Regions from separate parts of the Selenomonas sp. FC4001 genome, predicted to be linked through region 1. Evidence: riboswitches for the same ligand, from Rfam matches in the RefSeq annotation. Region 1 holds a riboswitch; each other region holds the start of a gene.
The links. A riboswitch is a leader RNA that binds a small molecule or an ion and turns the genes downstream of it on or off. The one in region 1 is predicted to bind cobalamin.
Positions count from the first base shown of each region.

Region 2: linked by a shared signal. The riboswitch ahead of T320_RS04475 (ABC transporter substrate-binding protein) and the one ahead of nikB (nickel ABC transporter permease) in region 1 are both predicted to bind cobalamin.
Region 3: linked by a shared signal. The riboswitch ahead of T320_RS13035 (methylmalonyl-CoA mutase family protein) and the one ahead of nikB (nickel ABC transporter permease) in region 1 are both predicted to bind cobalamin.
Region 4: linked by a shared signal. The riboswitch ahead of T320_RS07485 (GntP family permease) and the one ahead of nikB (nickel ABC transporter permease) in region 1 are both predicted to bind cobalamin.

Region 1 is NZ_KL370793.1:86,396-88,600, reverse strand. It holds gene T320_RS10145 (MATE family efflux transporter) at 1-680, shown strand, start outside; cobalamin riboswitch at 740-925, shown strand; gene nikB (nickel ABC transporter permease) at 1,052-1,993, shown strand; gene nikC (nickel transporter permease) at 1,993-2,205, shown strand, end outside.
Region 2 is NZ_JNJF01000010.1:14,631-16,835, forward strand. It holds gene T320_RS04470 (G5 and 3D domain-containing protein) at 1-732, shown strand, start outside; cobalamin riboswitch at 865-1,046, shown strand; gene T320_RS04475 (ABC transporter substrate-binding protein) at 1,171-2,163, shown strand; gene T320_RS04480 (TonB-dependent receptor plug domain-containing protein) at 2,177-2,205, shown strand, end outside.
Region 3 is NZ_KL370794.1:13,672-15,876, reverse strand. It holds gene T320_RS13035 (methylmalonyl-CoA mutase family protein) at 1-731, opposite strand, end outside; cobalamin riboswitch at 917-1,102, opposite strand; gene T320_RS13030 (Na+/H+ antiporter NhaC family protein) at 1,222-2,205, opposite strand, start outside.
Region 4 is NZ_JNJF01000014.1:90,055-92,259, reverse strand. It holds gene T320_RS07485 (GntP family permease) at 1-1,174, opposite strand, end outside; cobalamin riboswitch at 1,505-1,684, opposite strand; gene T320_RS07480 (nitroreductase) at 1,757-2,205, opposite strand, start outside.

The sequences.
Region 1 (2,205 bases):
GGGGCAGTTTTTGGCCGACGCGGGCGTATTTTCAGGAATTCTTGCCGGTCTTTGGCGGCGTGTTCAGCGAGCAGGGCTTTGAGCGTATCGGCATGGTGCTCTATACGCGCATGGTCGCTGAACTCGGTACAGCGGCCTATGCCGTGCATGCCATCTGCATGAACTTCTGCGATTTTTATTACTGCTTTGCGGGCGGCCTGGGCAAAGCCAATATGGTGCTGGCCGGGCATGCCCATGGTGCCGGAGACTGGAGCTACTGGCAGCGGCAGCTGCGCGCAGGACTCAAGTGGAGTTTTGTGTTCTCGCTGATTTCCTTTGCTGCCACCTATGTACTGCGGGAGGAAATCTTTGGCATCTATTCCCATGAGGCAGAGCTTCTGCCGTTAGGCGCTTTGATTATGATTTTTGTGGCAGCGGTGAGTTTTCCCGAAGCCCATGCTATGGTCTGCGCCGGTGTCCTTCGGGGCAGCGGCAAGACGAGTCAGGTCGCTGCCTATTCCTTTGTGAGCATCGCTTTCCTGCGGCCGCTGATTACGGCGTTTTTCCTGCAGGTGCTCGACTTAGGGCTGGCAGGGGCATGGTTAGCTTTGGCGATTGACCAGTCCCTTAGGGCGTCCTGCGCGTCATTTTTGCTCTGGCGCCTTTGGAAAGCCCGCCCGCAAATGGCCTGTGACACTTGACACAGCCTGGGGAGAGTGGTAAAATCTTGTTTGTCTTATTGTGTATTGAGAGTAATTTTTAATATACGGTTGAATCAGGTGTCGGAAGACTTAATAGAAAATCCGGTATATGCCGGAGCGGTCCCGCCACTGTAACAGGGAGTCATATTGCATTTAGGTCACTGGAAAGGGCAAAGCATTTCTGGGAAGGCGCGATATGATGATGAACTGGAGCCAGGAGAACTGCCTGATTGACAATCACCGCAAGAAACGATTGCTGTTTCTTACACCCGCGAGCGATGGGGATGGGGATTTTACTGGAGTTTGTTACGGTGAGCCTGTCTGCATTTTTATGCGGACAGGCTTTTTTTATAATTTTTTAGGGAGTGTGGATGATTTTGCAAAAACTTGTAAGCAAATTGTCGCAAATGCTGATAACCCTTGTGGGCGTCAGCTTTCTGACATTTTGTTTGACCTATCTGGCACCGGGGGACCCGGCGGCCATGCTTTTGGAGGCCGGTGATACGATTGTATCGCAGGAAACCTTGGACAAGACCCGCGCAGAGCTGGGCCTGGATAAGCCGTTCCTCGTGCAGTATGTCAACTGGGCCGGAGGCGTTCTCCATGGGGATATGGGCATGTCTTACTCGGCCAAGAAACCGGTAACGGATAAACTGCTCGAAGGCTTTGCCGGAACCCTGACGCTGGCGGCTGTGACGATTGTGTTCGTCCTGCTCATATCCCTGCCACTGGGGATATGGTCGGCTGTGCATCGCAATGGCTGGCAGGATTATCTGGTGCGGACGGTTTCGTTTATCGGGGTATCCATGCCGACCTTTTGGCTCGGTCTTATCTTTCTCTATGTGTTCGGCTTGAAGCTGGGCTGGTTCCCGATTGCCAAATCGGCGGTGACGGCACAGGGCATTGTTCTGCCGGCACTCACATTAGCGCTTTATATGTCGTCCAAGTATATCCGGCAGGTGCGCACGGTGTTCTTGGAGGAACTGCAGCAGGATTATGTGGTGGGCGCTAGAGCCCGCGGACTTTCGGAGAAAGCAATCCTCTGGAAGCATGTGCTGCCCAATGCCGTTCTGCCGTTGATTACGCTCTTGGGCATGTCCATTGGCTGGCTTCTGGGCGGCGTGGCCGTAATCGAAATGGTGTTCTCCTGGCCGGGCATCGGCAATATGGCGGTGCGGGCGATTTCCATGCGGGATTATCCGCTGATTGAAGGCTTTGTGCTCTGGATTTCCATTGTGTACATGGCCATCAATGCGTTGGTGGATTTGTCTTATGTCTACCTTGACCCGCGTCTGAAGAAGGAGGCCCATTGATGACGGTTTTTCGGGAAAATAAGTTATTTGCTTTTTATACGGGGCTGGTCGTGCTGATTGTTCTCTTGGCTATCTTTGCCCCGTATCTTGCGCCGCAGGACCCCATGGCGGGAAATATGAAATTGGTTCTGCAGACGCCGTCTGCGGAGCATTTCCTCGGCACGGATAAGCTCGGACGGGATATCTTCTCCCGCATCCTCTGCGGCACGCAG
Region 2 (2,205 bases), on a different contig from region 1:
ACAACTGGTTTTACCAAAACCACGTTGCCGGACGATTGGCACCAGGTGACCATTGTGGCCGATGGCAAGACAATTACGACCACGACTAATCATACGAATCCAGCTTTTATCTTAGGAAAAAATGGCGTGAAACTTAGAGCCAATGACGAATACCATCTGGAAAAGGATGGCAAGAACACGAAAATCACCGTTTACCGCGCGGTTCCGGTAACGGTAACGTACAATGGTCAGGCAAAACAGATTGTGACCAGCAAGCAGACCGTAGGTGACGCCCTGATCGAGTTGGGCTATAATCTGGAGGACGTGGAAACGCCTCTGGGACTGGATGCGAAAATTCAGGAGAACCTAGACATAGTAGTATCTGACAGTGCCAAAAAACGCGAGGCACTGCAGCGTATGCGTGAAGAACAGATGAGACCCAAGGTGCAGACGGAAATGGGCATGATGGCCTATACCGCCGCCTACACTATGGAAGCAACGGCTTACCTCCCCACAGATGGGAGCGGCGCAGGCATTACCGCCACTGGTATTCCTGCCCGCCGCGGTGTCGTTGCGGTTGACCCTGGGGTCATTCCATTGGGGTCCCGGGTATATATCCCGGGGTATGGCGTGGCTATCGCTGCCGATACCGGCGGTGCTATCCGCGGTCAGAAAGTGGACCTGTGCATGGAAACTTACGGCGAATGCATGAACTTCGGCCGGAGAAACATTGAGGTTTACGTACTAGCTTAAAAAGTGGGCTGCTACACGAGTATTGAACGTGTAGCAGCCCACTTTTTGTATGAATGGCTTTTAGAAGAACAAAGTTACTAGCATTGACAACAAATATAGATAATGATATTATATAAAACATATTGTAAACAATAAATTTTATAGGGATTAGGTGTTGTAATACTTAATAGAAAAGCCGGTTAAATTCCGGCGCGGTCACGCCACTGTAATGGGGAGCGAATCTGCAAAAGTAACGTCACTGGGGGAAACCTTGGGAAGGCGCAGAGGTGCAACGAACCAGAGCCAGGAGAACTGCCTAATTGACAATCACCGTTATTACCTGCGAGGGATGGGGAGGGGATTAGCCGTATTTTCTGTGCCATTAGGTAATTTTATAGTGCAGGCTTTCAGCTGTCCTTTTACGAGGATGGCTTTTTTGATTGTTTGGAGGGATGGAATATGCAAAAACCTTTTCGCTGGATATTGGCAATAATGTTGGTATTGAACCTGGCATGTTTGGCTGGATGTAAAGGGAATACGGCAGAACAAAAAGATAACGCGGCCTATACGGTGATGGATGTACAGGGGACGTCGGTTAACATCCAATCAAAACCACGGCGCATTCTGACGATGTCCATGAGTACGGATGAAATAATGTTGGGATTGGTAGAACCAGAGCGCATGGCAGCAGTTAATGCCATGCTGGATGATCCAGCGAGTTCCAACGTAGTAGAGTTGGGAAAACAGGTGGCGAACAAAATCCGTTATCCTTCGGTGGAGGAGATAGCTGCTTTGCAGCCAGATTTGGTGATTATTCCTGATTGGGGAGATTTGTCCCGTGTGGCAGCGCTGCGCGATTTAGGGATTCCAGTGGTGGTTTGTAAGGGGCCTCGCAGTTTGCAGGAGATTAAGGAGACAATCACGCTGCTGGCTCAGGCTGCTGGCGAACCAGAGCGAGGGGCGATATTGCTATCCAAGATGGATAAAAAGCTTGCGGATATTGGGGAAAAGGTGGAAAAAATACCTGCTGAGCAGCGACGCAGTGTGGTGCTGATTTCCTTGATGAAGGGCTATGGTGGTGCAGGCTGTTGCTTTGATGAAGCATGTCAGTTGGCTGGTGTAATCAACGGGCGAGCAGCCGCAGGCATTAAAAACGGCGAAGAGATGAGCAAGGAAAAATTGGTGGAGATAAATCCAGATATTTTATTTTTACCAACATATAATAATCATGGTCAATTTGATATTAACCGCTTCCGGTCCGAATATCTGGATGATCCTTCGCTGCAAAATATGCAGGCGATAAAAAATGGTCAGCTGTTAGAACCGGATGAAGGATATATATATAATTGTTCACAGGATTTTGTTTTTGCTGTACAAGAGATAGCCTATCGCGTCTACGGCGACAAGTTTAAATTGCCACCACAGCAGCACTTGTCAGCAATCGAGAATTAAGGGGGAATCTTAAGTGCAGAATAATTTGACGAGGAAGGCATT
Region 3 (2,205 bases), on a different contig from region 1:
TGCGCACATTTGGCTATTTCATCATAGAGACTCGAAACGGCCTTGCTGTTTTTGCCAACAGCCGTCAATTCCCCCAAGGGGTCAGCGCCAACGATGCCCCGTACCTTCGCCAAATCCTGGCCAGAGGCTTTGAGGGCACCGGCAAACAGCGACAACATGGGAAGTGCCGACTCACCGGCATAGAGATACAGCGGATATTTATCCAGCTTCAAGCCATTCAGCAGGGTGTGCATATCATCCAGCGTGGTCACTGACACGCCCTCATCCCCAGGGGCTGCTGCCGTGCGCACATCCTGCGCCTTCAAACTCGCGCTGTCCAGCTTGATATGATAGATGGTGGAACCTTTCTCCTGTTCATGGCGCAGGAGTTCATTGTTCTCAGCAGGCATGGTTTCATCACAAACCTGCGCTATGCCCCAGGGCTTACCCAAATAACCGCTGGGCTGGGCCCCGCGCAGGAAATCATCCATGCCGGGGAAAGAATCCTTGGGCAGGATGTCTTCTGTGTCCCTACGGAAATACATAGGGTCGAAGGTGATGCCCTCATAAGTTTTGGTGTACATTTTCTTCTCGAAGGGGGCTCCCTTCAAGAGGGCGATACAGGCTTCCTTCCACTCCTCATAAGTGGGCGGGGTAAACTCGTCCAAGGGAACATCGGGAAAGTCTGTCTGCTGTTCGGCCTTTTTCAAAATGGCCTGCAGGTCCAGCTCGCCACCGGTTTCGTTACTCATAGCACAGCCTCCTCTTTTTCGGGGTAAACACACAAAAAACGGCAACCTTTTCGCGAATGCAAAAAGATTGCCGTCTAATAATCGTGCCAAACAGACCCACGGTAAAAAACCGCCGGTATCTGAATACCCCACGCTAGATTCAATCCCCTACCCATCGCTCGCAGGCACAACTCTGAAATCAGAGTCACGGTGATGTCAGAACAGGCAGTTCTCCTGGCTCGGTTTCATCATCCTGCATCGCCTTCCCAAGGTACGCTTATCTACCCCAGTGACAAAATGATGCAGGACTCCACCTTACAGTGGCGGGACCGCTCCGGCTTATACCGGATTCCCTATTAAGTCCGTAGGACACCTGTTCCCAAATATATTCAAATCTAATGCCAATATTAATACAAATTATTAAATTTGTCAAGAAACTCTGTCAATGACTCCATTTTTCTGCCCACAAAAAAATAGCAGTGAACGACAAGATTCACTGCTATCTGACACATTATTTATCTAATGATTTTACTTTACTGGAAATAACCGTCATCGCTACGAGCAGGCATGCCAGCGCCGCACCTAAGCCCATCCAGCCATTGCCGGTAAAGCCGTCCACCACATAGCCGATAAGCGAGCAGGCGGCTACCGTCATCACGTAAGGCAGCTGGGTGCTCACATGGTCTAAATGGTCGCACTGGGCACCGGCCGAAGCCAATATCGTGGTATCGGAAATCGGCGAAGCATGGTCACCGCCCACAGCACCGGAGAGGATAGCGGCCACACAGATGGTCAGCATCTGCGGGTCAGCACCTACGACAGCTACCGCAATGGGAATCAAAATACCAAAAGTTCCCCAGCTCGTGCCGGTCGCAAAAGCCAGACCAATGGCCACGAGGAAGAAAATCGGCGGCAGCAGCATGATAAGCGTCGCATTCGCGCTGACGATGCCACCGACAAAGCCGCCCAGGTTCAGATACTTATCACTGCAAATGCCCGAAAGCGTCCAAGCCAGACACAGAATGAAGATAGCCGGCGTCATTGCCTTGAAGCCCCAGCCGAAACTGTCACAGAAGGCATTGAAGGAAATGACCTTGCGAGGCAGGTATAAAAGGCCCGTAAAGACAAAGGCAATAAAGGAACCCAGTACCAAAGACTTGGAAGAATCACAGTCCGCAAACGCCTCGGCAATGCTCTTGCCCTCGTGAATTCCGCCGGTGTAGAGCATGCCGTAAACGCAGGCCGCAATCAGCACCAGAAGCGGCAGAATCAGGTCAATAATCTGGCCATTGCCCTGCTGGTCTTTGTGTACTTCGCCATTTCCCTGATATTCCTTGGGAATCTCAAAATTTTCATTGCTGCGCTTAACGTCATGCGCCATCGCGCCGAAGTCCTTGCCCGTCCAAATGATGAAGAACAGGAAGATAAGCGTCAGCCAGGCATAGAGATTGAAGGGAATCGTCTGGATAAAGAGGGAGAACCCATCAATCTCCGA
Region 4 (2,205 bases), on a different contig from region 1:
ACGCCGACAGAGCAATGGTCAAACCACCGGAAGCAGAACCAGTAATGCCGCACATGATATTCGTGGTAATAACCGCCGACAGCAGCGGGCCAAAGGAAGCGGCAATGCCCACCAGCCATTCCGTCACAGGCGCAAAACCTGGCATAGCGGTAATAACGCAGCCGAAGGCATAGCCGGAAGCAACATTGAGCGCAGCAGAGCCAGAGGACAGTGCCGCATAGTTGACGGTTGGCAGGAAACCATCGGTGACTTTCAACCGTTTGCGGCCGATGTAGGCAGCGGCAATACTGCTAAGAATCAAAGCCACGCTGATAGACCAGATGGCCGAAACCTTACCTACATGAGAAGCCAGTAGTGTCAACTTCAAGGGCACAAAGGCAGCCAGACTTTCCTCATTCCAATGGAAGCCCCATTCCCAACCAAAGGGATTCGAGAGAATCACATTGATGACAATAACCATAAGCAGGGGAACCATTGCCCAATACCAGGGAATATTAATTTTCGGATTGCGTTTCTTACGTCCGTCACTGCCATGGTCACCATAACCTTCTCCCTGTGCCTGCAAATGTTTTGCCCTTCGGCCAATCCAGCCCCAGCCAATCAGCAAGAACAACAGGGAAGCAAACAAGCCGATGCCCGGTGCCGCCCAGGTACTTGTCTGAAAATATGAGGACGGAATAATATTCTGAATTTGCGGTGTGCCGGGCAACGATACCATGGCAAAGGAGAAGATACCAACCCAAAGCGCCGCCGGCAGCAACCGCTTGGGAATGTCCGCCTTCTTAAACACCACCGCACCAAAGGGATACATAACAAAGGCCACCACGAATACGGAGAGCCCGCCATAAGTCAAAGCCCCGCAGCCCATCAATACCGCCAGAATTGCCCGCTTTTCCCCAAGCACATCCACAATCTTGCCGGCGATGGCCGAAGCCAGTCCCCCTTTTTCCATCAGCTTAGCGAACACTGCCCCGAAAAGGAATACGGGATAATATGTCTTCACATACTCCGCTAATCTGGTCATATACAGCTCGCTGTACACCGGCAGTATATCAAACATACTGGCCAGCGCCGCCAGCCCCGCGAAAAACGGTGCAATCAGAATAATTGACCAACCGCGGTAAGCAAAATACATAAGTCCTAAAAGTGCTAATCCAATACAAAGTGCTTCCATGGTGTCCAAAGACTCCCCTCAAATTATTATCCACTATCCCCGATAGTCATGGGAACACGTCCCCTATGTAAATGGAAAAAAATAAGCTCCGATAAAGCTATCGGAGCTGCTGCAAGAACGCAGACAATCCATAGAACTGAATGAAATGTATGAGCATTTCTTCCTGTCAGATAAAACCGACAGGAAAAACCTTTCGACGAAATAGGCAAAATAATAGCTCTTCCCGCGTAGGGAAGAGCTCATTTACGCTACTCGAAAATACCCACACTAACCCAGGTTCTAAAAACTTTTCAGTACCGATAAATCTCCATCCCCATCACTCGCAGGTCAAACGGCGATTGTTAATCAGGCAGTTCTCCTGGCTCCAGATCAACATTTATCTGCGCCTTCCCAGGATGAACTCCCAGTGACATAACTATGCAGATAAACTCCCTGTTACAGTGGCGGGACCGCGCCGGCTTATACCGGCTTCCCTATTAAGTCTAAGACACCTGACCCAACCATATTCGATTGTGCTTTCGTTTACAGTATGTATATTAGCATAAATTTTCTTTATTGTCAACGCAATAAATAATTTTCATCTCAGCCAATATACGTTACTTCATTGCCCTTGATGGTGGTGATGTTCCGATTGGGCAGACCATCCGGCATATCCGGATAACCCAGACTGATGGAACCGAAAACCCATTCGTCATCCTTCATGCCGAGTTCATGGAGATAGTCCAGCAGCACCGGATTATCCTGCAGCCAGCGCAGCTGGTTTATCCAGCAGGCGCCCAAGTCCAACGCATTGGCTGCCAACAGCATATTCTCCATGGCGGCACAGCTATCCGCCATATTGTTGCCATAGTCCTTCTTATTGGCTACGACAATCAGCACCGGGGCATTGTACTTGAAGACGTAATTCCCCTTCTTGGACAGCTTGATAGCGCCGCCGATATTGGCTTCATTTTCCGGCGTAATCTCCATCTTGGCAAATTCAGACTGCACCAATTCCACCAATTTATTCAGCACCGCCGCATCGCGAATCA